DNA from 2 places in the Actimicrobium sp. GrIS 1.19 genome. Region 2 is predicted to be linked to the other one. Evidence: predicted binding sites of a transcription regulator. Region 2 holds the regulator's gene; the other holds the start of a gene.

Region 1 (16,284 bases), on a different contig from region 2:
GCGTCGAACTGCACTTTCGCGCGCCCTTCCGAGGTCGACAAATCGTTGTCGCCGGCGACTTCCTTCAACAGAAATTGCGACAACGGCATCGCATCCTGCACTTGCTGCTCGAACCCGGCGGTGCCGTGCTCACGCACGTAACTGTCGGGATCGTGCTCCGACGGCAAGAACAAAAACTTGATCGTCTTGTTATCGGCGGCATACGGCAAACTGGCTTCCAGCGCGCGCCGGGCTGCCTTGCGTCCGGCCCGGTCACCATCGAAGCTGAAGATCACATGATCGGTCTGACGCGACAGCTTTTGCACATGGGTTGCGGTACAGGCTGTTCCGAGCGTGGCCACCACCTGCGGAAATCCCAGCTGCGCCAGCGCCACCACATCCATGTAGCCTTCGGTCACCAAGACATATCCGGCATCGCGAATCGCCTGCCGGGCTTCAAACAGCCCATATAACTCGTTCCCCTTCTGAAATAGGGGCGTCTCGGGCGAATTCAAGTATTTCGGTTCGCCATTATCGAGAATGCGGCCACCGAAGCCGATCACCTGCCCTTTGGTATTCCGGATCGGGAACATGATCCGGTCACGAAAGCGGTCATAGCGCTTGCGGTTGCTGCCTTCCTCGTCAGTGCGGTCAATGACCAGACCGGCCTCGACCAGTGCGCTGGCGTCATAGTCCGGAAACACGGTGCGCAAACTGTCCCAGCCATCTGGCGAGTAACCGATCCCGAAACGGGCGGCGATTTCGCCGGTCAGGCCGCGTCCGATCAAATAATTCTTGGCGCGCTCGGCGGTGCGCAATTCGAGGCGGTAATAATCGCAGGCGCGCGTCATGGCTTCCGTCAGGGCCAGGCTCTTGGCCTGGTGTTCGGCGCGCTGGGCGGGCGGCATCTTGTCGTCGCTCTCGGGCACCACCATGCCAACGCCCTGTGCCAGGTCCTTGACTGCCTCGACAAAGCCCAGGCCGGAGTATTCGATCAGGAAACCGATCGCAGTACCGTGCGCACCACAGCCGAAGCAGTGATAAAACTGCTTGGTCGGGCTTACCGTGAAGCTGGGTGACTTTTCATTGTGAAACGGACATAGCCCCATGAAATTGGCGCCGCCTTTTTTCATCGGCACATAGCGCCCGACCACGTCGACGATATCGACGCGATTGAGCAGGTCCTGGATGAATGATTGCGGGATCACGGCAGCACGCGACGCGAGTGGCGCATCAGGCTTTGGTCAGCGCCGCTTTCACCAGAGCCGAGACGGCCGTCATGTCAGCACGCCCGGCCAGCTTCGGCTTCAGGATCGCCATCACCTTGCCCATGTCCTGAGCTCCGGCCGCGCCGCTGGCAACAATGGCGGCGTCGACTTCGGCCTGCACCTGCTGGTCGGACAGCGCCGCCGGCATATAGGTGGTCAGGATCGCCAGCTCGGTCTTTTCGATGTCGGCCAGGTCCTGGCGTCCACCGGCTTCGAACTGGGTGATCGAGTCCTTGCGCTGCTTGATCATTTTTTCAATGATGGCCAGGATCATCGTGTCGGTCAGTTCGATGCGCTCGTCGACTTCCTTCTGCTTCATCGCAGCGGTCAACAGGCGAATCGTACCGAGCTTGACGGTTTCCTTGGCGCGCATGGCGGCCTTCATGTCGTCAGTGATCTGTTCTTTGAGGCTCATGTGCAGGCTCCTTGTTCAGTCAATGCCGGATTAGACGGCAAATAAATCACAAAATGCGAAAACCCGCTGCGGACAGGCGCCGGAGCGGGCTTGCATTTCAGCCGCAATGGATGCGGCCAAGCGAATCAGAACAGTTTTTTCGGCAATTGCTGGCTGCGGATGCGCTTGTAATGGCGCTTTACTGCGGCAGCGAGCTTGCGCTTGCGTTCGGCGGTCGGCTTTTCGTAAAACTCGCGCGCACGCAACTCGGTCAGCAGGCCGGTTTTTTCGATGGTGCGTTTGAAGCGGCGCATGGCGACTTCGAAAGGCTCGTTTTCTTTAAGGCGAATAGTTGTCATGAGTTAGATTAAAAAACCGACGTTTCAAGGGAAGAGCGCGAGTCTAGCAGGTTCCATCGGCGAAAGGAAGGCCCAATGTCGCCGGGAATGGCAAAAAGTGCAGTTGCATGGAATTTCAGAGGTGGAAACCCGGCGCACAAGAGCCCCGGTGGCGCGTGGATCAAACAGAACTGCCCGCAGCGAAGCCGGAAGCCCATGCCCACTGGAAATTGTAGCCGCCCAGCCAGCCCGTGACGTCAACCGCCTCGCCGACGAAGTGCAAGCCCGGCACGCGCGTGGCCATCATGCTCTGTTGCGACAGTTCGCGGGTATCGACGCCGCCGACCGTCACTTCGGCCTTGCGGTACCCCTCCGAGCCGTTGGGTGCGACCTGCCAGCTGTTAAGCGAGTCGCCCAGACGCTGCAGTGGCTTGTCCTGCAGGTCGGCCAGCCGCGCTTCGGCGTCAAAGCCGTTGCGCGCCAGCCAGCCGGCCGAGAGTCGCGACGGCAGCAGCTGCGCCAGCACGTTGCCGAGGTTCTTCTTGACGCTGCCCTTGCCTTCAATGAGCTGCTTGCCAAGCGCCGCCTGTGGCAGCAGATTGATCGTCAATTCGGTGCCGGGCTGCCAGAAACTCGATATCTGCAGGATCGCCGGGCCCGACAGGCCGCGATGTGTAAACAGCAAGTCCTCGCGAAACGCGCCGCCGGTTTTCTTGCTGCCGGTACTGACCTCGACCTCGAGTGCGATGCCGGCCAGGTCGACGAACGGCTTCCAGGCCTCGGCATCAAAGGTCAGCGGCACCAGTGCGGGTCGGGTTTCAATCATCTTGAGACCGAACTGGCTGGCGATGCGGTAGGCAAAATCGGTCGCCCCGATCTTGGGGATGGAGAGCCCGCCGGTGGCGATCACGACACTGGCGGCGTGCAACTCACCGGCGTCGGTGCCGATCACGAACCCGCCCTCGCCGTGGCTGACGCCGCTGACCTTGCATGGCATGCGCCAGTGGACGTTGCCGAGGCCGCATTCCGCCTTGAGCATGGCAATGATGTCTTCGGCCGAGTTATCGCAGAACAGCTGGCCCTTGTGTTTTTCGTGGTACCCGATCCGGTAGCGCTTGATCAGGCCGAGAAAATCCTGTGGCGTGTAGCGTGCCAGCGCACTTTTGCAAAAATGCGGATTTTGCGACAGGAAATTGGCCGGACCGGTGTTGAGATTGGTGAAGTTGCAACGACCGCCACCCGAGATGCGGATCTTCTCGGCCAGCTTGTCGGCATGGTCGATCAGCACGACACGGCGGCCACGCTGGCCAGCCACGGCGGCGCACATCATGCCGGCGGCGCCGGCGCCGATTACTGCAACATCAAACTGTTCTGCCATGGGGAAACCGGATTGCTGGAAAAAGCGTGATTGTACGGTTGTTAGCCTGCCTGCGGTGTTGCCGTACTGGTCATCCACAGTTGCGACGCCAGCCGCATCAAATCATTGTGCGAGCCGCGCTGGCGGAAGGTGCGCCGCAGCCAGCCGGCGTCATTGACCTTTTCCTGGGCCAGCTGCCGCAATTTCTGCAGCGCCTGCTCCTCAGCCTCGTTGACGGTGTAACGCGCCAGGTCTTGCAACCGGTCCAGCAGATCGACGGCAATCGGCAGTTTTTCGGTGGGCGCGCCGTTCGCGTCGACCAGGCCGATGTCGCCCTCCAGGCCGTAGCGACTGGCTTCAAAGCGATTGAATTGATACAGCAGATAAAAATCGTCCGAGATCGTCAGTGGTCGCTCGGTCAACAACCAGCGCGCCAGCAACTGCGCGTAGCAGCCCAGTAGCGCCGCATGCTCGATCGTCAGCGGCGTGTCGCAGACGCGGATCTCGACGGTGCCGTATTCCGGCTTGGGTCGAATGTCCCAGTAAAAATCCTTGATGCTGTTGATCACGCCAATACGGCGCAGGTTCTCGTAGTAGGCCTCGAACTGCGACCAGCGGTGCAGCACCGGCATCGTGCCGGCCATCGGGAAGGCCCGCACCACGTTGCTGCGCGACGAATCGAAATCGGTATCGACGCCCTGGTAGAACGGCGACGCGGCCGACAGCGCAATGAAGTGCGGCACGAAACGGGCAAAGCCGTGCGTCAGATACATGGCGTCATCGCCGCTGGTCACGCCGATATGAATGTGCTGGCCAAATACGGTGAAGCTCTTGGCCAGATAGCCATACTTGCGATGCAAATAATGAAACCGCTCATCGGGTGAAATGCGCTGCTCGCTCCAGCGCTGGAACGGATGGACGCCGCCGCCGGCAATGTCGATGTTCAGGCGCTGCGCACCATTGACCAGCGCGCTGCGCAGGCCCTTGAGTTCCTCGCACAAATGATCGACCCGGGTATGCACTTTCGAGTTGAGCTCGATCATGCCCTGGGTAATTTCGAGTTTGATCTGCTCTTTCAGATCGCGCGGCTCGATCAGGCCCCACAAATCGACCGCATCGGTGGCCAGGTTGTAATTGCGGCGGTTGACCAGTTGCAGCTCAAGCTCGATGCCCATCGTGAACGGCGCCGACTCGGTGAATGGCAGGATGGCGGCATCGGCGCGGGTTTCTTGCAGGTCGATCATGGTGGAATCCTTCATCAGCTACGACCGCTTTCGCCGGACAGCTTCAGCGCCAACTGGGTGGCGACCGGACCGACCAGCTCCAGCACGACCAGGCAACCGACCAGCAGCGGTCCGACCTGGGCAGTGGTATTCGGATACAGATAGGTGATTTGCGCCAGCCCGAGACCCGCTTCGGCCATCGGCAGGGTCGCCAGTGTCAGCAGGGCCGAATGGCGCAGGCTCAGCCGGGCGGGACGGGTAAAGATGAAGATACCGCAGGCGTTGGCCAGGAAACGCGCGCCAATCAATATTGCCACCATGACCCCGACCGAACCCAGGCTCGACAGCTGCATCGCCGCACCAATGCTCACAAACAGCATGACGATGAACAGTTCATTGGCGACCCCGAACTCCAGCTCCATCAAATCATATTGCAGGTCCATGTTTTTCGACATGATCGCAAAAATCAGCATCGTCAGCAGCACCGGCAATTGCAGTGCATGGGCGGCGCCGATGGTGAGGGTGATGAGGGCAATCACCAGCACAAATTGACGACTGCGCTGGCGTCCCAGCCAACGTGCCAGCGGCATCATCACGCGGTACGTCACGGTCGCCAGCAGGACCGAACCGACCAGCGAATACAGCGTGTGCGCGAACAGCGTCAGAAACGGCGTGTCGTGCTCGGCCGCCACCACTGGCAACAAGGCGTAGGCGACCAGCAGCGCGACGATATTGTTCAACGCCGCCATCGCGGCAAGGCGACGGGTGATCTGTCCCTCGGCCTTCAGATCGCGCACCACCACCATCACTACCGCCGGTCCGGTGGCGATGGCCAGCACACCGCCCAGCAAGGCCAGCGTAGTCGAGGTGCCGTACCAGATCATTGCCAGCGACACGAAAGCAAAGCACAGCACCGCGCTCGCCAGCACGGTCGCCAGCAGCCACTTCTCGCGCAACAGCCAGCGCACATCGACGTAGCGTCCCAGCTGATACACCAGCAACGCCATCGCGATATCGGCAAAGATGGTGGCGACCTGCAGCACATCGCCCGACAGCAGGTTCAGGCCGCCGCCGCCGAGTGCGAAGCCGACCAGCAGGTAGCCGGTCAGACGCGGCACCCAGGGCGTTTTCTGCACCAGTTGACCGGCAATCAAGCCCAATAAAAGCAGCGCGCCGAACAACAGCAGCGCATTCCAGTGCAGCGCCTGCGTATACGCAAAGGACGGTAGCGTCCATGACCCCATGGGTCCTCCAACGGGAAAGTAATACAGATGAAAGAGATGCCGGGCAACAGCCGACGAGAATTGCGGGCGTCCCGTTTGTCAGCACCTGATGGATTTAGTTCCTGCCGTGCACTCCCGCAAGGGTGCCGCCAGAGTCGATCAAATTGCAGAGATTGTCAGTGATCGCGCTCAACATCTGTGCGCTCACGCACGATGCGCGCAACCTGCAAGCAGTGTTCGACCTGCTCGGCAATCGCCGGGGGTACCTCGCGTGCCCCGGCCAGGACCTGTTCGATCCAGCGCGCCGTGGTCACGGCATCCCGTTCAGCCGGCAGATCCGGGGCGGCATCGGCGCGCTCCTGCTTGTCGAACAGGGTGCTGCGTTGCCCCTGATGCAGCCAGTCGATGCGTTGTGCACGCTTGACATTGGCGACCGTCTCGCCTTCGGTGCCGCGCATCAGGAATGCGTCACCGCGTGCATGCGGCGCCGCCGTCGCGAAGTAGGTACTGAGCATTTCCAGATATTCGGGATGGGTGTAGGAAGTCAGGCGCAACGCGGGCTGGCGAAACGGCTGCATGATCTTGACCAGCGTATGGGTCGAGTTGCGCACGCCCAGAATGCGCCGCAACGACAGCAGATGCGCCAGTTGCGGCGCCAGCACCTCGATCGGAATGAAGGCCGGCGCACCGCTTGCCAGCTGCGCTTCGGCATGTGCAGGAGTGCGTGACAGCGGCAGGCCTAGCTCCTGGAAAATCTCGGCGCTGGTGACACGGTTGGGATCCTGCAGCACGCCATGCATCAGCACCGGCGCGCCGTGCCTGGCCAGCACCGACACCAGCAAGGGCGTCAAATTGGCCATGTGCCGGGCGCCGTTATAACTTGGAATGACAATCGGGGCGTAAGGCGACGCCAGCGGCGCCGACAATGGCGCAAACGATGCCTCCGCTGCCTCCAGAAACCCGCCGATTTCGTCGATCGACTCGCCCTTGATGCGCATCGCCAGCAGAATCGCGCCGAGTTCGAGATCCGACACGCGCCCCTCCAGCATCGCTGCGAAGAGCAGCGTGGCATCGTCGCGCGACATGCTGCGCGCACCATCCTTGCCGCGACCGATTTCCTTGATAAAGCGCGCTGCTGCCAGCGGTTCGCCCGGTTGACTGTTTTCCATGCCTGCAGAGTACACCGAAGCGCCGGCCGAGCGGATTTTTCAGTCAGAGGCCTGCAGCACCGGGCGCTGCGCGAGAATGATTTTTTTCAGCTCGGGTACGCACGATCCGCAATTGGTGCCACATTTCAAGCGCCCCTGCAATGCCGCCAGTTGCGCCTCCGGCGGGCCGTCGAGGGCGTCGAGCGTCGTGGCGATCTCGCTCTCGGCGACATTGAAGCAGTTGCAGATAATCCGCCCTCGCGCAGTAAAACCCTGCGGCGCCGTCGACGCAGGCGACAGCAGCAAGCGTCCCAATGCGGCGACCGATTGCTCACTCTCCAGATACGGTTTCAGCCAGCGCTCCGCAGCGACATCGCCGGCCAGCGACAACGCCGCCAGCCTGCCGTTCTCGACCAGGATATGGCGGGCGTTGCCGCGCCGGCGGTCGTCGTAGCGCAGCACGCCGGCGCCAGCAATGCCGAACAGCGACTCGATCTGCGCCACCAGCTCCGGCGCGGCGGGATAATCGTCGGCCGCCCGAAAGAATACGCCGACCCGATCGCGGCCGAACAGCGTGCACGAGCCATAAGCAAACTGCCGCAGGTAGGGACGCAAGGCGGTCTGCAGCCGCAACACCTGATCCGGTGCGACCCAGCCGAACACCACGAAACGCCAGGGCAGTTCAGCCTTCAGTATCTTGATGCCGGCATGCTTCAATTCAGGTTGTTTTGAACTCGGGTCCAGCGCCGGCGATGTCAAGGCGTTCACGCCGTGCGAACCCGCGCCTTCGTGGCCGCGGCCGGAGACATATTCTTCACCCCAATGCATGCCGATGAAGGCCTGGCCGGCACGCATCTCGTCGCTGGCTTGCGCCGGGAAAATCTGCGAGCCGCGCCGGCTGGTGACATGCACCATGTCACCATCGTCGATCAGGCGTCGATCCATGTCGGCCCGAGCCATCAGGATCGCCGGCTCGGCGGCATGCGCGAACAGTTGGGCGACGGTGCCGGTGCGGCTCATGCCATGCCACTGGTCGCGCAACCGCCCGGTGTTCAGGCGAAACGGAAAGCGCGCGTCAATCGGTTCGGCGACCGGCTTGTAAGGCGTGTTGACGAACCCGGCGCGGCCCGACGCGGTCGGGAAGACGCCATCCTCGTACAGGCGTTTGCGGCCGGCCGCGGCGCCCTCCGGAAACGGCCATTGCTGCGGCGCTTGCGCCAGCATGGCATACGACAAGCCGGTGATGTCGAGATCGCGTCCGCGCGTCGACTCGCGATGTTCGTTCCAGATCGATTCAGCGCTGTCGAACGGAAACAGCGTGGTGTCGCGCCCCAGCAAGCGCTCGAGGCGGCGCGCAAAATCCACCACGATTTGCCAGTCATGGCGCGCCACGCCCGGACCAGCCACGGCCGCGTTGACGCGGGTGATGCGGCGTTCGGAATTGGTGACGGTGCCGTCCTTTTCGCCCCACGATGTGGCCGGCAACAGGATGTCGGCATACGGCGCGGTGGCGGTGGTGGCGTAGGCTTCCTGCAGGATCACCAGCTCGGCGCGTTCGAGCGCCTGGCGCACCAGCTTTTGATCCGGCATCGACTGCGCCGGATTGGTACAGGCAATCCAGAGCAGCTTGATTTCACCGCTGCGCACTGCCTCGAACATTTCCACCGCGGTCTTGCCGGGCGTCGCCGGCACGGCCTCGATGCCCCACAGCCGCGCGACTTCGGCGCGGTGTTCGGGGTTGGCCAGGTCACGATGCGCCGACAACAGATTCGCCATGCCGCCGACTTCCCGTCCACCCATCGCATTCGGTTGCCCGGTCAATGAAAACGGCCCGGCGCCCGGCTTGCCGATCTGGTGTGTGGCCAGATGCAGATTGATCAGTGCTGCGTTCTTGGCGGTGCCCGCCGCCGATTGATTCAGGCCCTGGCAATACAGCGACAACGCCGCGCGCGACTGCCCGAACCAGCGCGCCGCCGTGAGCAGGTCGGCTTCGGCGATGCCGCATACATCGGCAACATATTTCGGCGTGTAATCGCGCACCGTGTGCTTGAGTTCGGCAAAGCCTTCGGTATGTGCGGCAATGAAGCCGACGTCGGTCAATTCTTCCCACAGGCAGATATGCAGCATGCCATTGAACAGGGCGACATCGGTGCCCGGCAGGATCGGCAGGTACAGGTCGGCATCGCGCGCGGTGTCGGTGCGGCGCGGGTCGGCGACGATGACTTTCAGGTTGGGATTATTTTTGCGCGCTTCTTCCAGACGCCGGTACAGCACCGGATGGGCATACGCCATGTTCGAGCCGACGATGAAAATCAGCTCGGCCAGTTCGATGTCTTCGTAGCACGCCGGCGGTGCATCAGCGCCGAGCGTCTGTTTGTAGCCGGCCACTGCGCTCGACATGCACAGGCGCGAATTGGTGTCGACATTGTTGGTGCCGATCAGGCCCTTGGCCAGCTTGTTGAAGACGTAATAGTCTTCCGTCAGCAGCTGGCCGGATATGTAGAAGCCCACGCTGTCCGGCCCATGTGTGCGGATGGTGTCGGCGAATTTCTGCGCCATCGCATCGAGCGTGTCGTCCCAGCTGGCCGTGGTGCGCGGCAGGTCGCGCTGCGTGCGCAGTTCCGGCGTCAGCGCGCGCGCCTGCAGTTGCAACATTGGCTGCGCTGACAGATGCAGCGTACTGCCTTTGGTGCAGAGCCGGCCGAAGTTGGCCGGATGCTCCGGGTCGCCGCGCACGCCGGTGATCTGCGCGCCATCGGTGTCGATCAGCACGCCGCAGCCGACGCCGCAATAGCAGCAGGTCGACTTGATGTCGTGCGTTGCCGTCGGCAGACTCATGCCGCGGCCAGCTCCTGCAGGTCGAGCGCGACTTCGCCATTCTCGACGCGCACCGCGAAGCGTCGGGTGCAGCCTTCGTCCGGCGTGACGGCGCAGCCGGATTCCAGCTCGATGGTCCAGTTATGCAGCGGGCAGGCAACCCGTTCGCCGAACACGATGCCCTGCGACAGCGGTCCGCCCTTGTGCGGACATTGATCGAGCAGCGCGAACACCTTGTCGGCGCCATTGCGGAAAAGTGCCACCGGCACCTGACCGGCGCGCTGCACCACCCGTGCGCCGAGTACGGGAATCTCGTCGACGCGGCAAATCACTTTCCATTGATTCATCAAAGACCTCTCCACAATCACACGGACAACGGGGCGAACTGGCGCACATCGACCTGGGCTTTTTCCGGCTCATGCCACGGATCGGCCAAGCCATCGAGCGAGAATAGCAGGCGTTCGTACAAGGCCTTGCGATTGGCGTGGTCCTCGACCACCGCGCGCTTGACATGATCGAGCCCGACCCGCGCCAGGTAATGCACGGTGCGGTCCAGATACCAGCCTTCCTCGCGATACAGTTGCAGAAAGGCGCCGGCATATTCAAGCACTTCTTCGTGGGTTTTCAGCTTCACCAGGAATTGCGCGACTTCGGTCTTGATGCCGCCATTGCCACCGACATAAATCTCCCAGCCCGAATCGACGCCGATCACGCCGACATCCTTGATGCCCGATTCGGCGCAATTGCGCGGGCAGCCCGACACCGCCAGCTTGACCTTGTGCGGTGCATACATGCGCGCCAGCGCGCGTTCAAGTTGCTGCCCCATCAGCGTCGAATTCTGGGTGCCGAAGCGACACCATTCGGAACCGACACAGGTCTTCACCGTGCGCAAGCCCTTGGCATAGGCCAGTCCCGATGGCATGCCGAGATCGCTCCAGACTTCGCGCAAGTCTTCCTTCTTCACGCCGAGCAAATCGATGCGCTGGCCGCCGGTGACCTTCACGGTGGGAATCTTGAACTTGTCGACCACGTCGGCGATGCGGCGCAATTCGGACGCATTGGTTTCGCCACCCCACATGCGCGGGATCACCGAATAGGTGCCGTCCTTCTGGATGTTGGCATGCGCGCGTTCGTTGATGAAGCGCGACTGCGGATCATCTTTCGCTTCGTGCGGCCAGGTGGAGATCAGGTAATAGTTCAGTGCCGGCCGGCAGCTGGCGCAACCGTTCGGCGTGCGCCAGCTCATGAAGGCCATGGTATCGGCGATGGTCAGCAACTTCTCGGCGCGGATCGCATCGCGCGCTTCCTGATGGGTGTGGTCCGTGCAATTGCACATCGGCTTGTTCTTGCTCGATTGCGAGTAATCGCCACCGGCGGTAAACATCAGAATCTGTTCGACCAGCCCGGTGCAGGAACCACACGACGCCGACGCCTTGGTGTGCTTGCGCACGTCCTCGAGCGTGAACAGACCCTGCTCCTTGATGGCCTTGACGATGGTGCCCTTGCAGACGCCATTGCAGCCGCACACTTCGGCCGCATCCGGCATTGCGGCGGCCTTGGTAAATCCTTCGTGCCCGACATCGCCGGGACGACCGGTGTTGGCTTCGCCGAACATCAGCGTGTCGCGGATCTCGGCGATATCCTTGCCTTCGCGCAGCAGCTGGAAGTACCAGCTGCCGTCGACCGTATCGCCGTACAGGCAGGCGCCGACCAGCTTGTCATCCTTGATCACCAGTTTCTTGTAGACGCCGCCGATCGGGTCCGACAGGATGATTTCCTCGGTCCCTTCGCCGCCCTGAAAATCGCCCGCCGAAAACAGGTCGATGCCGGTGACCTTGAGTTTGGTCGACGTCACCGAACCCTGATAGCGGCCGATGCCGAAGTTGGCCAGATGGTTGGCACAGACCTTGGCCATCTCGAACAGCGGCGCCACCAGTCCATACGCCGTGCCGCGATGATTGACGCATTCGCCGACGGCATAGATGCGCGGGTCATAGGTTTGCATGGTGTCATTGACGACGATGCCGCGATTGCAATACAGCCCGCTTGCCTCGGCCAGCGTGGTGTTCGGTCGAATCCCCACCGCCATCACGACCAGTTGCGCCGGCACTTCGCTGCCGTCGGAAAAGCGGATGGCGCTGACGCGGCCGTCGGTGCCGATCAACTCTTTTGTATTTTTCCCGAGCAGGAAATTCAGGCCACGGTCTTCCAGCGACTTTTGCAGCATCTTCCCAGCGACCGGATCAAGTTGACGTTCCATCAGCGAATCGGGCAGATGTACCACCGTCACGTTCATGCCGCGCAGCTTCAATCCATTGGCGGCTTCCAGTCCGAGCAAGCCGCCGCCGATGACGATCGCATCGGTATGGGTGGCGGCAGCAGCGATCATGGTGTTGGTGTCGTGGATGTCGCGGTAGGAAATCACGCCCTCCAGCTCCTTGCCCGGCACCGGCAACATGAACGGGTTCGAGCCGGTCGCCATCAGCAGCCGGTCATACGGCGCGGTGGTCCCATCGTCGGCGATCACCAGGCGCTTGATGCGGTCGATGGTGACGATCTTCTTGCCAAGATGCAGCGTGATGTCATTGTCGGTATACCAGTCGACATCATTCAACATGATGTCCTTGATGGTTTGCTCGCCCGCCAGCACCGGCGACAGCAGGATGCGGTTGTAGTTGGCATACGGTTCGGCGCCAAAGACGGTGATGTCGTAAATGTCCGGCGCCAGCTTGCGCAGCTCCTCCAGGGTACGCACGCCCGCCATGCCATTGCCAACCATGACTAGTTTGAGTTTCTTCATGTTGCTTCCTCGCTGTATGCGTGATGACCGTCTGTACCTCGTCACAAAGCAAGTCTGGTGCCAGTACTTGCGGACGCGGTTGCACCATTGACCGATGGAAAGCGCACCAAGGCGACGCGCACCCCGGTTCCGTTTGGTGCGACGCCCGAAATGTCTCCGCATAATTCGTGCAAAGCCGGTTTCGCACAAATTTTGCATGGCATGGCGCTTGCATTGCATGACGCACACTCACTGACCGCGACCTGTCACCATGACAAAATCCACGTTTTGGAAAGTTGGCCACACGCCCACGCTGCTGGCAGCCTTCGTCTACTTCGATCTCAGCTTCATGGTGTGGGTCATCCTCGGCCCGCTCGGCGTGCAGATCGCCCATGACCTCGGCCTGACTGCCGCACAAAAAGGCCTGATCGTCGCGACGCCGCTGCTGGCCGGCGCCTTGCTGCGCATCGTCATGGGTGTGCTGGTCGACCACCTGCGGCCCAAACGCGCCGGTGCGATCGGCCAGGTGATCGTGATCGCCGGGATGGTGTGGGCCTGGCAGGGCAAGCTCGACAGCTACCATGCCATCCTCGCACTCGGCGTAATCCTCGGCGTCGCCGGCGCCGCCTTTGCGGTGGCGCTGCCGCTGGCGTCGCGCTGGTATCCGCCCGAGCATCAGGGCACCGCACTCGGCATCGCCGGCGCCGGCAACTCGGGCACCGCCTTCGCCGCGCTGTTTGCACCCGCGCTGGCGCTGGCCTACGGCTGGCAGAATGTGTTCGGCCTGTGCCTGATTCCGCTCGGCGTCGCGCTGGTGGTATACATGGTGTTCGCCAGGGACGCGCCCTCCGCGCCGCCGCCGAAATCGCTGATCGACTATCTGAAGGTACTCAAGGACAAGGACGCATGGTGGTTCATGTTTTTTTACAGCGTCACCTTCGGCGGGTTCTCCGGGCTGGCATCGTCATTGACGATTTACTTCAACAGCCAGTACGGCCTGAGCCCGGTGGTGGCGGGTTACTTCACCGCCGGTTGCGTGTTTGCCGGATCGATGGTGCGGCCGATGGGCGGCAAGCTGGCCGACCGTATCGGCGGGATTCGCACGCTGTCGGTGATGTATGTACTGGCGGCGATCTTCCTGTTCATCGCCAGCATCGGGCTGCCGAGTGCAGCCCCGGCGGTGGTCGTGTTCGTGCTGGCGATGCTGGCGCTGGGCACCGGCAATGGCGCGGTATTCCAGCTGGTGCCGCAGCGCTTTCGCAAGGAAATCGGCGTGATGACCGGACTGGTTGGCATGGCCGGTGGCGTCGGCGGGTTTTATCTGGCCGCCAGCATGGGGTTCTCAAAACAGATGACCGGCAGCTACCAGGCCGGCCTGACGATTTTTGCCGCGCTGGCGGTACTGGCCCTGCTCGGCCTGTCGGCGGTCAAGGGACGGTGGCGCACCACCTGGGGCAGCGCGGCGATGACCTCCGCCAGAATCTGACGTCATGCCGCTAACCCTCGCCACCGGCCACGCCAGTGCCACCGGCAAGCGCCCGCGCAACGAGGATTTCGTCGGCATGGTCACGCCGCGTGAGCCGGAACTGTCGGTCAAGGGCGTGCTGGCAGCGCTGGCCGACGGCGTCTCCGGCGACCAGGGTGGTCGCGAAGCGGCCGAGTACGCGGTGCGCGGGCTGCTGTCGGATTACTACGCCACGCCCGACACCTGGCCGGTCGCGCAGGCACTCGAACGCGTGCTGGTCGCCACCAACAGCTGGGTCCAGCATCAGGGTGCAATGCGGCCCGAACTGGCCGGCATGGCCACGACCCTGACCTGCCTCGTGCTGCGCGGCGGCTTCTATCACTTTGCCCATGTCGGCGACACCCGCCTGTATCTGCTGCGGGGCGGCACGCTGACCCGGCTCACCACCGATCACGTCTGGGACCGCCCCGAAATGCAGCACGTGCTGACCCGTGCCATCGGACTGGATTCGCGCGTGGCGATCGACCATGGCATGGGCGAATTGCAGTTGCGCGATGTATTCCTGCTGGCCAGCGACGGCGTCTGGAATGCGCTGACCCATTTCGATCTGACCTGGCACCTGTCGGCGCTGGCGCTGGGCCAGCACGATGCCGACACGACTGCCGCCGCGCTGGTGCGGGCCGCGCTCGAGGCCGGCTCCAGCGACAACGCCAGCGCGCTGGTGCTGCGCATCGACGCCCTGCCAGAACAGGATTTGCGCGATGCACTGTCGGCCTTGCAGCATCTGCCGGTGCCGCCCCGCTTCAAGCCCGGCCAGGAGATCGACGGCTATCGCATTGACAGCCTGCTGCACAGCTCGCGCGCCACGCTGTTATACCGCGTCACCGACCTGCACAGCGGCCGCGCGCTGGTGCTGAAAACACTGCAGCCGGAAAGCGGCAGCGACCCGCACGAGCGTGCCGCCTTCGCGCACGAGGAATGGCTGGCCAAACGTGCGGTGGCGCGCTTCTTCGCGCAGGTGATCACGCCGCAGCAACGCAGCGCACTTTATACGTTGACCACCTGGCATGACGGCAGCACGCTGCAGCAACTGCTCGATGCGCAAATCCATTTCACCATTCCCGACGTGATCGCGCACGGCACCAAACTGGTTCGCGCAGTCGGTGCGCTGCATCGGCGCAGCATCCTGCATCGCGACGTCAAGCCGGCCAATTGCCATCTCGGGCTGGATGGCGAATTGCGCTTGCTGGATTTCGGCGTAGCGCAATCGGGCTTCGATCCGCAGCCGTCCGACGCACCCATGGCCGGGACGCCGTCCTATCTCGCGCCGGAACAGTTCGACGGCGCCGCTCCCTCGCGCCAGACTGATCTGTACGCGATAGGCGTCACGCTGTATCAGTTACTTACTCGACATTATCCGTACGGCGAAATCGAAGCCTTTCAGCGCCCGCGCTTCGGCCAGGCGACGCCACCGACGCGTTACCGGCCGCAGATACCGCACTGGCTGGAAAACGTCGTCATGAAAGCAATTGCCCGTGATCCTGCCGACCGCTTCGAAACGGCCGAGGAATTCTTGCTGGCGCTGGAGCGCGGCGCCACGCGGGCTCTGTCAGCAGCGCCACCCATGCCGTTGCTGCAACGCGATGCGGCGGCGGTGTGGCGCGGCGCGGCGCTGGTGTTGCTGGTTTTAAATCTGTTGCTGATTTATTTACTTGTAGTGCGGTAAATCCTTAGCTGCTTTACCCAATCCATCTCGTCGGCAAGGTTACATTCCGCCCACTGCCATCTCTCTCGTTTCAATATCCTCTGATCACCGTCATTTGGCCGCATTAAATGTGCTATGTTGCCGTTGCCTGATTGCATCAAAAAATACTGATCAGACCATAAAAAATAAACAGAGGGAAATCGATGGAATTATCGTTACGAATCGCATTCAGCAACAAGAGTAAAAATCTACCGGCTTCAATTCGTCGTCACGCATTGCATGGTTGTGTCGTTGCGTTCGCCATGCTGGCCAGTGGATGCGTATCAATGAATCAATACGTTGACTCCGCACTACCCAAAATCTCCTACACCGCTTTAAAGCCAATCGAGCCAAAGCAGTCAGTTCAGGTCTTTCTCGAATTTCGTACACGTGGCGTGACCAATGCGGCGGCCACCGCCCTGCTTCAACCGACTGTCATCGACACACTGATGAAGTCAAAGATGTTCAGTGATGTTTTAGTGCACCTCGTTATACACAATTCGCCTGATCACCCAGCCGACGTAGCGCGCGCATCGTTTTGACAGCGAC
Region 2 (16,284 bases):
TGGCGAGGCCGTCGGTTGCGGCATGGTCATGGCGGCCGATCTATCGCACCGGCTCGGGTTGCTCGACGCCCTGTCGAAAGAGCGCATCACCGCCCTGGTCAAGGCCGCAGGGTTGCCAGTGGTGGCCCCCAATCTTGGCGTCACCAACTGGCTGGAATTGATGCAGGTCGACAAGAAGAACGAAGGCGGCACGATACGCTTTATCCTGCTGCAACCGTTGGGGGCAGCGAAGATCGACACGGTTCCCCCAGCGATGCTGGCGGCGACGCTGCAGGCCTGCGTCGCGTCAGCCTGATCCCTACCATCCGCCTGAGGTAACGATGCCGCACGAATTGAATCTGGCGGTGTATGCCGCCCATCCCGCCGCCTCGACCGGTCGCCAGTTCGCCGAGCCGGCGCCGGCTTCCCGCTCCGAGTTTCAGCGTGACCGTGATCGCATCATTCACTGTGCGGCGTTCCGTCGCCTGGAGTACAAGACCCAGGTGTTCGTCAATCACGAGGGCGATCTGTTTCGCACGCGCCTGACGCACAGCATCGAGGTGGCCCAGATCGCGCGCTCGATCGCCCGTAATCTGCATCTGAACGAGGATCTGGTCGAAGCAATTTCGTTGGCGCACGACCTCGGTCACACGCCGTTTGGCCATGCTGGCCAGGATGCGCTCAATGCCTGCATGGCCCAGCATGGGGGCTTCGAACATAACCTGCAAAGCCTGCGCGTGGTCGATGTGCTTGAGGAGCGCTACGGCGCCTTTGATGGCCTGAATCTGATGTTCGAAACGCGTGAAGGAATCCTGAAACACTGCTCGTTGCATAACGCCGCAACATTGGGCGCCATCGGCCAGCGTTTCATCGACCGCAAGCAGCCGACGCTGGAAGCGCAGTTGGCCAATCTGGCCGATGAAATCGCCTACAACAATCACGACATTGATGATGGCCTGCGCTCGGGTTTGCTGACGGTCGCGCAGCTTGATGAGGTGGAGCTGTATGGGCGGCACCGGCGCGAAGTCGAACAGATTTTTCCGGGTATTAGCGGACGTCGCGCCATCAGCGAAACCATCCGGCGAATGATCAACGCGCTGATCGTCGATCTGATCGATGCCTCGCGCGCGCGCATCGACGAAGCCCGCCTCGGCAGCGTCGATGACGTGCGCAACGCGGCGCCGTTGATTACCTTTTCACCGGCAATGCAGGCACAGGCGACACTGCTCAAACAATTCCTGCGCAAGAACCTGTATCAGCACTATCTGGTCAATCGGATGACGAGCAAGGCGCGCCGCATCATCACGGAATTGTTCGGAGCATTTATCGACGAACCGCGCTTGCTCTCACCTGATTATCAGGCCCCGGCCGGCGACGATGCGGCGCAATTGCGCAAGGTGGCCGACTACATTGCCGGCATGACTGACCGGTACGCGATTCGCGAGCACCGCCGCATTTTCATGGTCGACGAAATTTGACCCGAATCGACTCAGGCCAGCGCGCGCAGCGGGTGGGCGTGGGCCGGCCAGGCCGGCACGAAGAACTGTTCGATCAACGCCGGCGTTACCGCCTCCAGCGTGGCCGGTTGCCAGGCCGGCTGGTTGTCCTTGTCGATGACGACGGCCCTGACTCCTTCCAATACCTCGCCGTGTTCAAACGCGCGTCGCACCATCGTGCGCTCCATGCGCAAGCAATCCGCCAGATTGAGCGACGCACCGCGCCGCAACTGGCTCAGCGTCACACACATCATCATCGGCGAGCGTTTTTGCATGACGGCAGCGGACCGTTGGGCAAAGTCACTGCCATCCTGCGCCAGCGAGGCAACGATTTCCGGCACCGAATCAAACGCAAAGTGCCGCTCGATCGCAGCGCGATGTTGCGCCAGCACGCCGCTCAACGGATCGCATTGCGCAGCGAATGGGGCCGCGAAATTCCGGATCGCCGTACGCAGATAAGCATCTGTCGAATCGGCGATCAGCGCCTGCAACGCCGGCAGCTCGGCCGCCGGCACGAACAGGTCGGCCAGGCCCGCATACAGTGCGTCGGCGGCAGTGATGATCTCACCGGTGACGCCGAGCCAGGTGCCGAGCTGACCCGCTGCGCGCGACAGGAAATGGCTGCCACCGACATCCGGAAACAGGCCGATGTTCACCTCGGGCATGGCCATCTTGGTGCGCTCGGTGACGATGCGCAGCCGATTGCCTGCACCGCCCTGCGCCACGCCCATGCCGCCGCCCATGACGATGCCATCCATGATCGCCACATAGGGTTTCGGGAAGTTATGGATCAGGTGGTTGAGTGCGTATTCTTCCGTAAAGAAGTCCTCCAGCAGGGCGCTGCCGCCAGTCGGTGTGGCGGTGCCGGCCTGATGAAAGAAACGGATATCGCCGCCCGCGCAGAACGCCTTTTCGGTGCTGCCGCGGATCACCACGGCTGCCACGGCTGCGTCGTCGCGCCAAGCCAGCAATTGCTCGGTCAGTCGCCGCACCATCTCCAGCGACAACGAGTTGAGGGCCTTCGGGCGATCCAGTGTGATGATGCCGGTGGCGTGGTTGCGTGCGGTGTGAATGAATTCGGTCATGGTAATGTGTCGAGTTGGGCAGACCGCAAGTGTACCGTTGACATCCTCCCCCGTCTCAGCCTGATGGCTGCCGCTTGTGCGAAAACGAAGGGATTCCTACTGCGCATGCAGAACCTCTTGCACGTCGCTTCGGCAGGTTCCTGCTGCTGACGGACTGATTGCTCCGTTCACTTCACAGGCGATCCGGGCCGTGTCCGGCCCTTCTTCAGTACTCGGTTTAGAAAGTTGCGCTAGGGCGCGATCGAGTACGTTGATCGCGCCGACGACATCGGCGTTGTTCTGGTACCGGCAAATGGTACACAGAAACGCCGACTGGGTCTTTCGGTTGGCTTTGTCGACATGCCCGCAGCACGGGCAAGTCTGGCTGGTATGGTGGGCGGGCACCTGCATGAAAAATCCGCCATTCCAGTTGAGCTTGTACGCGAGCTGGCGGCTAAACTCGCCCCAGCCCTGATCGTGGATCGACCGGTTCAATCCTGCCTTAGCACGCACGTTCTTGCCCGGGGTTTCAACAGTCCCCTGCGCCGACCTTGTCATGTTCACGACCTCTAAATCTTCGACCGCGACCAACGCGTGGTTGTTGCTGATAGTCGTTGTCGTCTTGTGCAGGAAGTCATTTCTCTCATTGGCGATGTCACGGTGAATTGCCGTGACTTTGGCCTTGGCTTTTCTCCAGTTGCTGCTGAATTTCACTTTTCTGCTCATGCAGCGCTGGTATTTCGCCAGGCGCTGTTGGTGCTTCTTGAAACTGTTCAATGGTGCGATGAATGCGCCATCTGACAGGGTGGCGAAACGCACAATGCCGAGGTCAATGCCGATGGCATCGGTTGCCACCGGCACCGGCTCTATGACCTCATACTGCGTCTGTACCGACACGAACCAGTCGCCGGCTGCCGCGCTGACGGTGGCGTTGCGCGGCGTGCCGAGCAGCGTCCTGCTGTTGCGGTAGCGGATCCAGCCAAGCTTGGGCAGGAAGATTCGTCCGTTGCCCTGATCGACCTTGAACTGCTTTGCGTCCGGGTAACGGAAGCTGTCAGCCCGACCCTTCTTCTTTAATGTCGGGAAGTCGGCCCGACCGGCGAAGAAGTTCTGGTACGCACGATCGAGGTCTTTTAGCGCCTGCTGTTGTGTATGCGCCGGCGCGTCCGACAACCATACTGTAGCCGGCGCTGCGCGCCAGCCGGTCAGGTGTTTGCACATCGCCGCATAGCTGATGTACTTGCCGCCAGCGGCGTAGTTCGCCTGCTGCAGGTTCAATGCCAAATTCCACACCTTGCGCCCACAGCCGGCGAAGCGGCGCATTGCGCGCGTGTTCGCACCGTTGGTGCGTAGGCGGTATTTGTAAGCGCGTTGAATTAGCATACTCGAACATTACCGTGTCGGAATGCAACGTGACAAGCGAACACGTCAACATCTTGGCCGGCAGCGCCGACCGTGCCTATGACTTCAACCTGAAGGGCGGGGCTTGCCGCACACCTGGTCAAAATCAAAAAGGGCGCATCGAATGCGCCCTCAGTGGAGTCATGCCGGTCTGCCCGGCAACCAGTCTGATCAGGAAGTGGAGACGAGGATCGCAGCCGGGTCAGGGATGTGCTTGATCGCGTCGTGCTGATGTGCCTGCAACTTGGTTTTGTATTTGATAACTTGCCGATCGAGTTTGTCGATCAAAGCGTCGATGGCCGCATACAAATCATGCGCAATACTTTCGACGTGCAGGTCTTTGCCACGCAGGTGCAGGTTGATCTCTGCTTTTTGCCGCTTTTCTTTTTCAGGAAGTTTATCGACGGTCAGGATGACAGCGATATCAATGACATGATCGAAATGGCGTCGAATACGCTCAAGTTTGGTTTGCACATATTCGCGGATGGCAGGGGTCACTTCGAGGTGATGTCCACTGATTGTGAGATTCATACAGCGCTCCTTTGAATAGTGCCGCTGGCGGTTCGGTGTGTGCGCGGTCAGACTGGCACGTCCGAACACAACGACAGGTACGACATGAAAAACAAAACTACGGAGAAAACTACAAAGCCTTGCGCAGGGCCACAGGAGGGATCTTGAGCGCTTCGCGATATTTTGCGACGGTACGTCTGGCGACGACCATGCCCTGTTCTCCCAACATGTCTGCAATTTTACTGTCAGAGAATGGAATTTTCGGGTCTTCAGCTCCTATCAATTGTTTGATGAGTGCCCGGATCGCCGTGGAAGACGCTTCGCCGCCAGCTTCGGTGGCGACATGGCTGCCAAAAAAGTACTTCAGCTCGAACATGCCATGCGGGGTCAGCATATATTTCTGGGTTGTCACACGGGAAATAGTGCTCTCGTGTAGACCCAGTGTATCAGCAATTTCACGCAAGACAAGCGGGCGCATGGCGACGGCGCCGTGCGAGAAAAAGTTGCGCTGGCGGTCGACGATGGCCTGTGCCACGCGCAAAATCGTATCGAATCGCTGACGCATATTCTTGATCAGCCACTTGGCTTCCTGCAGCTGCGAAGTCAGCGATGCGTCGCCCTTGTTTTGCTTCAGGATGTTGGCGTACAGCGCATTGACGCGCAGGCGCGGCATCACATCATGATTGAGCATCACCTGCCAGTTTCCGCGCAGGCGCTTGACGATCACATCCGGCACCACGTAGTCGGAGGTGCCGGAACCAAACAGCGCACCCGGGTGCGGATTGCATTGCCGGATCACGCATTGCGCCTCGCGCAGGTCCTCGTCGTCGCAGTCGAGGATTTTCTTGAGCTTGCCGAAGTCGCGCTGGGCGAACAGGTTCAGATGCTGTTCGACGATGCCCAGCGCCATGCGCCGGGTGACCATCGGAACACTGGGGAAGCGCCGGATCTGCAGCGCCAGGCATTCGGCCGCATTGCGGGCGCCGACGCCGGCCGGATCGAAGCTCTGCAGCAGTTTCAAGGCAATGCTCAACTCTTCCGCTTCGACTTCCAGCTCGGCCGGAAGTCGTTCGTGGATGGCCTCCAGCGTATCGTCCAGATAACCGTTGTCGTTGAGCGCATCAATCATCAACTCGATCAGCGCCCGGTCGCGCGGGTTGCGTACCGTCACACGCATTTGTTCGAGCAGGTGCTCGCGCAAGGTCGAGACCGGCGCTTCCAGCTGTGGCCGCGAGTCTTCGTCGTCCGGTGTCTTGCCGGTGCGCGCAACATCGTCAAAACTCCAGTCACTCTCGCCATTGACGGCCGACTCGGCCGACTCATTCTGGTCCGGTGCGCTGCCGTCACTGTCGCTGGATGGCGGCGGCGCGTTGGCGTCCTCGCTGGCACCCTGCTGCCGAATGCCATCGGCGCCGATGGCGCCGTCGGCGAGCAGCCGGATCGAGTGGTCGAGCGGATCATCCAGCCGCTCCAGCAACGGGTTATCCGAGAGCATTTGCTCCAGCTCCTGATGCAGTTCGAGCGTCGACAGTTGCAGCAGCCGGATCGACTGCTGCAACTGCGGCGTGAGCGCCAGATGCTGCGAGGTGCGGAGTTGAAGGGACTGTTTCATGCGCGCGGAGGAACTGGCTTCACATGCGGAAGTGTTCGCCCAGATAGACGCGCCGGACCGACTCATTCTGGATGATGTCGTCCGGGCGCCCGCTGGCGAGCACGGCACCCTGGTTGATGATGTACGCGCGGTCGCAAATGCCGAGCGTCTCGCGCACATTGTGATCGGTGATCAGCACGCCGATGCCACGCTCTTTCAGGAAGCGCACGATGCGCTGGATCTCGATGACGGCGATCGGATCAACCCCGGCGAACGGTTCATCGAGCAGCACGAAGCGCGGATTGGTAGCGAGTGCACGCGCAATTTCGACGCGCCGCCGTTCGCCACCGGACAGCGACATGGCTTGGTTGTCGCGCAGCTTTTCGATCTGCAAATCGTGCAGCAAGGTATCGAGTCGCTTGTCGATCGCCGCACGCGTCAAGGGCTTGCCGCCATCGCGCTGCAATTCCAGCACCGCGCGAATGTTGTCGGCCACGGTCAGCTTGCGAAATACCGAGGCTTCCTGCGGCAGATAGGACAGTCCCAGCACGGCGCGCTGATGGATCGGCAGGCGTGAGATATCGGTGCCATCAAGGCAGATCGCGCCGGCGTCCGACGGCACCAGCCCGACGATCATGTAGAACGACGTGGTCTTGCCGGCGCCGTTCGGGCCGAGCAGGCCGACCACCTCGCCACTGGCGACATCGAGCGAGACGTCGCTGACGACCTGCCGCACGCCATAGCTTTTTTGCAGGCCGCGCACGCTCAAATTGCTCTGGCTCATTTGGCGCCACCTGCCGGGACGGCCGCAGCCGGCGTGGTGATGCGCGGCTGGATCACGGCCTTGATGCGACCGCCGCCGGGCTTGCTCTCGCCACCGGCCGGGGTGTTGTTGACGGCAAAAAATTCGCTGCGGCTATCGTAGGAAATGAATTCGCCCTCGACTTCGTCGGTGGGTTTGTTGCCGTCGAGTCGACGCATTCTTGCTTTCGAAAAGAGTTTCACCAGTTCGGTCTTGCCGTCGTATTCGATGCGTTCGGCCTGCCCGTCCATCCACAGGTCGGGACCCCCATCACGCTTCTGGCGGAAACTGGCCAGGGCGCCGGGACCGGCGTACAGCGTCGCAAACTGATAGCCGGCGGCATCCTGCGTCACCACCACGCGTGCGGCTTTCATCGTCAAGGTACCGCGGGTCAGGATCACGTCGCCGGTAAAGGTGTTGATCTGCTTGACGTCGTCATAGGCCATCTGGTTCGCATCGACGACCGTGGGCTTGGTGGAGTCAGCTTTCTCAGCATGCACGCTGGCCATCAGGGCAGCGTTGAGCATGAGCAAAAAAAGGAAGGAAAACAGTTTCATGGAATGTCCAGGTGATGTCATGCAATCGGGTTGGTGCGCACGGGCTATTTCGCCACTGCCGGCACGTAGACGCCATGCACGCGACTGGCCAGGTCAAGCTGGCGCGTGCTGTTGTTGGCGACCATGCCAGTGCCGTGCAGCACGGTAGTCCCCAGGGCAAGTTCGACCGGTTTGTCGGTTTTCATGATGTCGTCGTCGGGCAGCAGCAGCAAATACGTCGAGATCATGTGAAAGCGTTCGGAGGCGCCCGAGGCCGGGCGGTTGACATCGACATTGCCGATCATCTGGATTTCGGAGCTGCCGCTGTTGACCAGCGCGCGATCGGAGTGCATCACCGTCGCCGGTCGACCACTGACCAGGTTGTTGACAATCGGCCGGGTAACCTCGAACGAGTCGTCTTTCGGATTGTGGACCAGCAAGTCGCCGGAAATGTTGTAGCGCGCGTTGCTTGCCTTGGCCATTTTGACGAAGGTGAATTTCTGCACGTAGTAGTCGGGTGCGGTGCGCACCGGCCGCGTGGCGCCGGCGTCGCCGCTCTTGCGCAGCACTTCAAGAACCCAGTAACTGCCCAGTACCAGCACCAGGCTGAGCGTGACCAGGATTGCCAGCCGAAAGCGGTTGGCGGTGACCGCCCGATTCATGCCAGCCACGGCGCCAGTGCCGCCTCATAGTTGCCTTGCGCACGCAGTACCAGATCACACAGCTCGCGCACTGCGCCCCGACCGCCCGCTGCGGTCGTGATGTAATGCACGCGCTGGCGCACTTCATCGTGACCGTTTGGCACACTGACCGCAAATCCGACCTGCCGCAGAATCGGCAGGTCAATCACGTCGTCGCCAATGAAACAGCACTGGGCGACAGTGACACCGGTTTGCGCCAGCAACTGGTCGAACGCAATGCGCTTGTCGTGCCCGCCCTGAAAGACATGGGTGATGCCGAGGTCCTTGGCGCGGCGCAGCACCATCGACGATTGACGCGCGCTGATAATGGCGGTCATCACGCCCGACTGCTGCAGCATCTTGATGCCCAGCCCGTCGTGCACGTTGAAGGTCTTGAGTACTTCACCGTCGGCGTCGTAGTGCAGGCTGCCGTCGGTCAGCACGCCATCGACGTCGAAGATCATCAGCCTGACCTGCGCCGCCCGCGTCATCGCCTGCTGCAACGTCGACCCCATCAAATCACCTTGGCACGGGTCAGGTCGTGAATGTGCAATGCGCCGATCAGAACACCATCGGCATCGGTCACCAGCAGCTGGTTGATGCGGAATTCTTCCATCATCTGCACCGCATCGACGGCCAGCTGGTCGGCGCCGATGCTGCGTGGATTGGGGTGCATCACATCGGCGATCGACAGCTTGGTGAAATCCTGGACATGCTCTATCAGGCGGCGCAGGTCCCCATCGGTGAACACGCCAACCGGATGGAAGCGCTCATCGACAATCGCGGTCATGGCGATGCCCTTGCGCGTGATTTCGACCAGCGCAGCCGACAGGGATGCCTCGGGTGTGACTGCCGGCACCGCATCGCCGCTGCGCATTACATCGCGCACCAGCGTCAGCAGCCGCCGGCCGAGCGCGCCGCCGGGATGCGAGCGCGCGAAATCCTTTTCACGAAAGCCGCGCAGGTCGAGCAAGGCCACCGCCAGCGCATCGCCCAGCGCCAGCGCCGCGGTGGTACTGGCAGTCGGTGCGAGATTCAGTGGGCAGGCTTCCTTGTCGACCGCAACATTCAAATGCACGGTGGCCAGCTGGGCCAGCGTGGAAGCATCATTGCCGGTCATCGAGATCAGGGTGGCACCCATGCGCTTGATGGTCGGCACGATTGCCATTAACTCGGAGGTTTCGCCGGAATTGGAAATCGCCAGGAAGACATCGTCGGCCGCGACCATGCCAAGATCGCCATGCGCCGCCTCGGCCGGATGGACGAACAGGGCCGGGGTGCCGGTCGAGGCAAAGGTGGCGGCAATCTTGCGCGCAATATGGCCCGACTTGCCGATGCCTGAAACGACCACGCGACCGGTGCAGTTGAGCAGCAGACCGACCGCCAGCGAAAAGCGGCTGCCGACCTCGCCGGTCAGGCGTTCCTGCAGTGTCAGCAAGGCATCGGCTTCGATCTGCAGGGTTTCGCGGCCAAGCTGCAGTGCGCGCTGTGCACGTTCGATTGAGAGGAGGGGGGAGACGGAATTTTGATGGGGTACACTCATCGCTGAAGTATAAACGAAATCACAAAGCAAAAATTCTGCCAGCGCCAACTAAAATGGCGTCTTGATTTTTCTCCGAGGATTCCTTCATTCCGATGCATTCCGCCCTCGAACTGACCTTGCTGTTGCTTGGCGCTGCCGTCCTGGGCGTAGTGGCGTTTCGCATGATGCATTTGCCGCCGATGCTGGGTTACCTTGCCGTCGGCATCCTGATCGGACCACATGGTTTCGGCTGGGCCGAAAACAGTGCCACGACCAGTTCCCTGGCCGAGTTTGGCGTGGTGTTCCTGATGTTCTCGATCGGTCTCGAATTCTCATTGCCAAAGCTGGTGTCGATGCGACGCACCGTATTCGGGCTGGGCATGGCGCAGGTCCTTCTGACAATTCTGGTGACCATGCTGGCGGGCTGGCTGGTGGCCCGATTGCTGCCGCAGGTGGCCGATATCAGCTGGGGCGCGGCGTTTGCGATTGGCGGCGCGCTGGCGATGTCGTCGACCGCGATTGTCTCGAAGCTGCTCACCGAACGACTGGAGCTGGAGAGCGAGCATGGCAAGCGCATCATCAGCATCCTGCTGTTCCAGGACCTGGCGCTGGTGCCGCTGCTGATTCTGGTGCCAGCGCTGGCGCAAGACCCGAAGGAGATGGCGGTTACGCTCGGCTGGGCCGTCCTGAAAGCGGCCGGTGTCCTGATCCTGCTGCTGGTGCTCGGACAAAAGCTGGTGCGCGGCTGGTTCCGTGTCGTGGTCCAGCGCCGCTCGCAGGAGCTGTTCATGTTGAACCTGCTGTTGATCACGCTCGGCGCCGCATGGATTACCGAGCAGGCCGGCCTGTCGCTGGCGCTGGGCGCCTTCGTCGCCGGCATGCTGATCTCCGAGACCGAATACAAGCATCAGGTGGAAGAAGACATCAAGCCGTTCCGCGATGTCCTGCTTGGCCTGTTCTTCATTACCATCGGCATGCTGCTCAATGTCAGGCTGGTGGTCGAGAACTGGTGGCTGGTATTGCTGATGCTGGCCGCACCAGTGCTGCTGAAATTTGTCCTGATCGCCGGTCTGGCCAGCCTGTTTGGCGCCAGCACCGGCATTGCGCTGCGCACCGGGCTGGCGCTGGCACAGGCGGGCGAATTCGGTTTCGTGCTGTTGAATCAGGTTGGCGGCATGCATCTGATCGATCCGTTCATCGTGCAACTGATCCTGGCGTCGATGGTGCTGTCGATGCTGCTGGCGCCATTCATTCTGGCCAATTCGGATGCAATCGTGATGAAGCTGGCCACCAACGAATGGATGATGCAGTCGCTCGCGCTGACCCAGATCGCTACCCGTACCATGAAGACCCAGAAGCACGTGATCATTGCGGGCTTTGGCCGCAGCGGCCAGAGCCTGGCCAAGCTGCTGGAGGAAGAGAGCATCCTGTATCACGCGCTCGACCTCGATCCGGACCGGGTCCAGGAAGCGCAGGCGGCCGGGGCGAATGTGTCGTATGGCGATGCGGCGCGACGCGAAGCGCTGGTGGCGGCCGGCATCCATCGAGCCGCGGCGCTGGTCGTGACCTTCGCCAGCACCCCGGCAGCGTTGAAGGTGCTGCACTTTGCCCATGAACTGGCGCCGGCGTTGCCGGTGATTGTGCGCAGTCACGATGACACCGATCTCGATGCGCTGCGTGCGGCGGGTGCCGCCGAAGTGGTGCCGGAAGCGATCGAGGGCAGTCTGATGCTGGCCTCGCACGCATTGGTGATGCTGGGGGTGCCACTGCGACGCGTGGTGCATCGGGTCCAGAGCGCGCGTGACGAACGCTACGCCTCGTTGCGCGGGTATTTCCATGGCGCCAGCGACGTCGAAGCGGATGCCGAGCAGGCCCATGTGCGACTGCATTCGGTGCCGCTGACCGACAGCGCAGCGGCCGTGGGCAGAACCCTGGGCGCGCTCAACCTGGCCGAGCTGGGCGCCGAGATCACCGCGCTACGGCGTGCCAAAAGCCGGGTTGACGCCACCCCGCAGACGGTGCTGCTGGCAGGCGACATCGTGGTCCTGCGCGGCACCAGCGAGAGCGTTGGACGGGCCGAAAAGCGGCTGCTGAAAATCTGATCAGGCCGGTTCGCGCATTTGCTGCGGGACGCGCGGATTGATGATGCGGAACCACAGCGGCGGCAGCAGCGCCAGCAGCAACATCGCGCCGTAACCGCCCGGCAGTTGCGGCGCGTCGTCGACATGACGCAGCTCCTGGTAACGGCGCGATGCCGCGGCGTGATGGTCGGAGTGACGCGCCAGATTGAGCAAGAACCAGTTCATCATCCGGTAGCTCGAATTCCACGAATGGATCGGCGCGACCCGCTCATACCCGCTCGCGGTGCGGCGGCGTGTCAGTCCGTAGTGCTCGACGTAATTTATCACTTCGAGTTCGCAGAACGCCACCATCGACTGCGCAAAAAAGAACAGCACTCCGGCCGCCCCGAAGGTGGCCCAGACCAGCGCAGCAAAGGCCACCGACAGCATGCTCCAGCCGAGCATTTCATTGCGCCGGGCGGGCAGGCCATGCCGCTGCGCCTGCCGCGCTGCAATCCGCCAGGCGTTGGCCAGGTTGCGTCCCACAGCCTGCGGCAGGAAGGCATAGACCGATTGCCCGAAGCGCGCTGACGACGCGTCCAGCGGCGTGGCGACATGCACATGATGACCGTACACATGTTCGATCTTGAATCCGCCATAGCAAACCAGCGCCAGTAACACCCCGCCGCAGCGTTGCTCAAGTCGACCGGGGCGGTGAATCAGTTCATGTGCGGCGGTGATTGCCACCGTGCCGGAGACGGCGCCGACCGACAGAATCCAGCCCACTTGTCCGACCCAGCTGAAACCGGCGTGGCTGAACACATGCAGGCCCCAGATCAGTGACAGTATCTGCGTCGGCAATGCGGCCAGCGCGAGCCACTTGTAGAGCGGAATGTCGCGCACGTCGGCATTCGGTTGCGAGGTGTCGCGTCCAACCGAATAGTCGATGATGCTCAGCAGAATATAGTTGACGAACAATGGCCAGAAGGCGAACAGGTTCGGCATCCCGGTCGCGTTGCCGAGTCGCACGGCATGGACCATCGACAGCGGAATGATCAGGATCAGGCCAAAACGCAACGGCCACAGCCAACGCTGAATAAATTGCTGCGACGAAGGTGACATGACAGACTCCTTGAATCCGACGACGTGGATTCGTCGTAGTACTGTAGCAAGCTTCCTTCTCGCTGTGCCAATCTGAGTAAAGTGCCAATGAAAATAATTCTGATCTCTGCCGCATCGCTGCTCCTGGCGGCCAGCCTGGTGGCCTGTTCGCCGTTGGGCGTGATTAACGCGCTGACTTCGGGCAGCGCCTCGGAAAAACTGCTCGACGTCAGCTATGGGCCCGATGCGCGCAACAAGCTCGACATCTATCGGCCCAGGTCAGCCGTCAGTCCGGCGCCCGTGGTGGTGTTCTTTTACGGCGGTTCGTGGAACAGCGGCAACCGGCGTGATTATGCGTTTGTCGGCGAGGCGCTGGCCGAACGCGGCATTGTGACGGTGCTGGCAGATTACCGGCTCTATCCGCAGGTGCGTTATCCGGACTTCCTGACCGATTCGGCGCTGGCGGTGGCATGGACGCTGAAGGAAATCGGGCAGCATGGCGGCGATCCAAAGCGGGTGTTTGTGATGGGGCACAGCGCTGGCGCCTACAACGCAGCAATGGTGGCGCTCGATTCGCGCTGGCTGGCGCAGCAGGGGCAGTCGCCCGCGGCATTGCGCGGATTCATTGGACTGGCCGGGCCGTATGACTTCATTCCCATCGTCAATCCGGAAGTGCGACCGGTATTCTTTTATCCCGATACACCGCCGGCGTCGCAGCCCATCAACCACGTCACACGCGCCGCGCCCAACACGTTACTGATCGCCTCGCGCAACGACAAGCTGGTCAATCCGGTACGCAACACCGGCGGCCTGGCGCAGCGCCTGCGCGACGCCGGCGTGCCGGTCGAGGAAGTGGTTTTCGATCGCACCAGCCATACCAGCCTGGTGGGAGCGATTGCGTGGCCGTTGCGCGGACTGGCGCCGGTGCTCGATACGGTGGTCGCGTTCGTCAACCGTAACGCGCCACGCGGCGCCGCACCCTAGCGGCGGGTTTTCAGCAGCGGTGCGAGATAGCGGCCGGTGAAGCTCGCAGCATTCTTGGCGACCTGCTCGGGCGTCCCGGTGGCAATGATCATGCCGCCGCCAGCGCCGCCTTCCGGCCCCAGGTCGATCAGCCAGTCGGCCGTCTTGATGACGTCCAGATTGTGTTCGATGATCACCAGCGTGTTGCCCTGATCACGCAGCCGATGGATCACTTTCAGCAACAGATCGATGTCATGGAAATGCAAACCGGTGGTCGGTTCGTCGAGGATATACAGCGTGCGACCGGTGTCACGCTTGGACAATTCAAGCGACAGCTTGACGCGCTGCGCTTCGCCGCCTGACAGCGTGGTGGCGCTCTGGCCGAGGCGAATGTAGCCGAGGCCGACATCAAGCAGTGTGTGCAGCTTGCGTGCGATCACCGGTACCGGTTTGAAGAACACGGCGGCTTCTTCCACCGTCATGGCCAGCACCTCGGTGACGTTCTTGCCCTTGTAATGCACTTCCAGCGTTTCGCGGTTGTAGCGCTTGCCGTGGCAGACATCGCACGGCACATACACGTCCGGCAGGAAGTGCATCTCGACCTTGATCACGCCATCGCCCTGGCAGGCTTCGCAGCGACCGCCCTTGACGTTGAAGGAAAACCGGCCGGCCGTGTAGCCGCGTTCCTTGGCCATCGGTACCGTCGCAAACAGATCGCGGATCGGTGTGAACAGGCCGGTGTAGGTGGCCGGATTCGAGCGCGGCGTGCGCCCGATCGGGCCCTGGTCGACCGAGATCACCTTGTCGAAATGTTCGAAGCCGCTGATGGTCTCGTGCGCCGCCGGTTCCGCCTGCGAACCGTACAGATGGCGCGACGCTGCGTGATACAGGGTGTCATTGACCAGCGTCGACTTGCCCGAACCGGACACGCCGGTCACACAGGTCAGCAAGCCGACCGGCAGTTCCAGCGTGACGTTTTTCAGGTTGTTGCCGGTGGCGCCAGTAATGACGAATTGCCGTTTTGGATCGGGTGCCGTGCGCTTTTTGGGGACGGCAATGGCAAGCGTGCCGTTCAGGTATTGCGCGGTCAGCGATTCCTTGCTTTTCAGGATGTCTTTCAACGTGCCCTGCGCGATCACTTCGCCGCCATGCACGCCAGCGCCCGGTCCCATGTCGACCACGTAATCGGCGCAACGAATCGCATCCTCATCGTGTTCGACCACCAGCACGCTGTTGCCGATGTCGCGCAGATGCTTGAGCGTGGCAATCAGCCGGTCGTTGTCGCGCTGGTGCAAACCGATCGACGGCTCATCCAGCACATACATCACGCCGGTCAGGCCGGAGCCGATCTGCGAAGCCAGCCGGATGCGCTGCGCTTCGCCGCCCGAGAGGGTGTCAGCGCTGCGTTCGAGTGACAGGTAATCCAGCCCGACATTATTGAGGAAGCGAAGGCGCGAAACGATTTCCTTGATGATGCGGTCGGCGATTTCCTTCTTGGCGCCGACCAGGGTCAGGGTTTCGAAGAATTCCAGCGTTTCGCGCAGCGGTGTGGCGGCGACCTCATAAATGGCGCGTTGCTGGTCGCCATTGCCGACCTTGACGAAGCGCGCCTCGATGCGCAGGCGCGCGCCATGGCAAGACGGGCATTCCTTTTCATTGATGAACTTGGCCAGCTCTTCCTTGACCGCGTTGGAATCGGTCTCGCGATACCGCCGCTGCAGGTTGGTCACCACGCCTTCGAAGGTGTGTTCCCGCACCACGGCGCGGCCGCGTTCATTCACATACGTGAAAGGAATGACCTGTTTGCCGGAGCCATACAGCACCGCCTGCTGCGCCTTTTCGGGCAGCTGCTCGAACGGGACGTCGAGGTCGAAGTCATAGAATGCCGCCAGATTCGACAGCATCTGGAAATAGAATTGATTGCGCCGGTCCCAGCCCTTGACCGCGCCGCTGGCCAGTGACAGATTCGGAAACGCGACGATGCGCTTCGGATCGAAAAATTCGATATGACCGAGGCCATCGCATTCCGGGCAGGCGCCCATTGGATTGTTGAACGAAAACAGCCGTGGCTCCAGCTCCTGCAATGCATAACCGCAGATCGGGCAGGCAAACTTGTTCGAGTAGACGTGCTCGACGCCACTGTCCATTTCCAGCACCAGCGCGCGGCCGTCGGCCAGCCGTAACGCGGTTTCGAAACTCTCGGCCAGACGCTGCTTGATCTCGGGATTGACCTTGATGCGGTCGATTACGACGTCGATGGTGTGCTTCTCGTTTTTCTTCAGCGTCGGCAGATCGTCGACTTCATAAATCTTTGCCGCATGGGTGCCGCTCTGGATGCGAAAGCGCACGAAGCCATGGGCCTGCATCTGCTCGAACAGATCGACATGCTCGCCCTTGCGATTGGCCACCACCGGCGCCATGATCATCAGCTTGCTCTCCAGCGGCATCGCCAGCACCGCATCGACCATCTGCGACACCGATTGTGCCGCCAACGGATTTTCCGGATGATCCGGGCAATACGGCGTGCCGACGCGGGCGTACAACAGGCGCAGGTAATCGTGGATTTCCGTGACGGTACC

What was found. The regulator sigma-54, encoded in region 2, starts transcription at its own class of promoters, with help from an activator protein. The targets are predictions, from matches to a motif close to TGGCANGNAANCTGCTTT.
Region 1: nirB (nitrite reductase large subunit NirB) is a predicted target of sigma-54. The motif match lies at 12,593-12,610, and genes of this name have one in related genera.

The regions. Positions count from the first base shown of each region.
Region 1 covers NZ_JAXCHT010000010.1:107,503-123,786, forward strand. The annotation lists gene dnaG (DNA primase) at 1-1,187, opposite strand, end outside; gene RCH09_RS09475 (GatB/YqeY domain-containing protein) at 1,213-1,662, opposite strand; gene rpsU (30S ribosomal protein S21) at 1,788-2,000, opposite strand; gene RCH09_RS09485 (NAD(P)/FAD-dependent oxidoreductase) at 2,161-3,357, opposite strand; gene RCH09_RS09490 (YbdK family carboxylate-amine ligase) at 3,399-4,580, opposite strand; gene RCH09_RS09495 (cation:proton antiporter) at 4,595-5,803, opposite strand; gene ybiB (DNA-binding protein YbiB) at 5,959-6,951, opposite strand; gene RCH09_RS09505 (nitrate reductase) at 6,991-9,768, opposite strand; gene nirD (nitrite reductase small subunit NirD) at 9,765-10,094, opposite strand; gene nirB (nitrite reductase large subunit NirB) at 10,112-12,547, opposite strand; gene RCH09_RS09520 (nitrate/nitrite transporter) at 12,798-14,012, shown strand; gene RCH09_RS09525 (bifunctional protein-serine/threonine kinase/phosphatase) at 14,017-15,717, shown strand; gene RCH09_RS09530 (hypothetical protein) at 15,900-16,277, shown strand.
Region 2 covers NZ_JAXCHT010000004.1:200,964-217,247, forward strand. The annotation lists gene aroKB (bifunctional shikimate kinase/3-dehydroquinate synthase AroKB) at 1-295, shown strand, start outside; gene RCH09_RS05445 (deoxyguanosinetriphosphate triphosphohydrolase) at 321-1,457, shown strand; gene RCH09_RS05450 (enoyl-CoA hydratase/isomerase family protein) at 1,469-2,560, opposite strand; gene RCH09_RS05455 (RNA-guided endonuclease InsQ/TnpB family protein) at 2,657-3,862, opposite strand; gene hpf (ribosome hibernation-promoting factor, HPF/YfiA family) at 4,112-4,471, opposite strand; gene RCH09_RS05465 (RNA polymerase factor sigma-54) at 4,581-6,062, opposite strand; gene lptB (LPS export ABC transporter ATP-binding protein) at 6,082-6,825, opposite strand; gene lptA (lipopolysaccharide transport periplasmic protein LptA) at 6,822-7,400, opposite strand; gene lptC (LPS export ABC transporter periplasmic protein LptC) at 7,445-8,041, opposite strand; gene RCH09_RS05485 (KdsC family phosphatase) at 8,038-8,574, opposite strand; gene RCH09_RS05490 (KpsF/GutQ family sugar-phosphate isomerase) at 8,574-9,602, opposite strand; gene RCH09_RS05495 (monovalent cation:proton antiporter-2 (CPA2) family protein) at 9,695-11,683, shown strand; gene RCH09_RS05500 (alkane 1-monooxygenase) at 11,684-12,763, opposite strand; gene RCH09_RS05505 (alpha/beta hydrolase) at 12,851-13,726, shown strand; gene uvrA (excinuclease ABC subunit UvrA) at 13,723-16,284, opposite strand, start outside.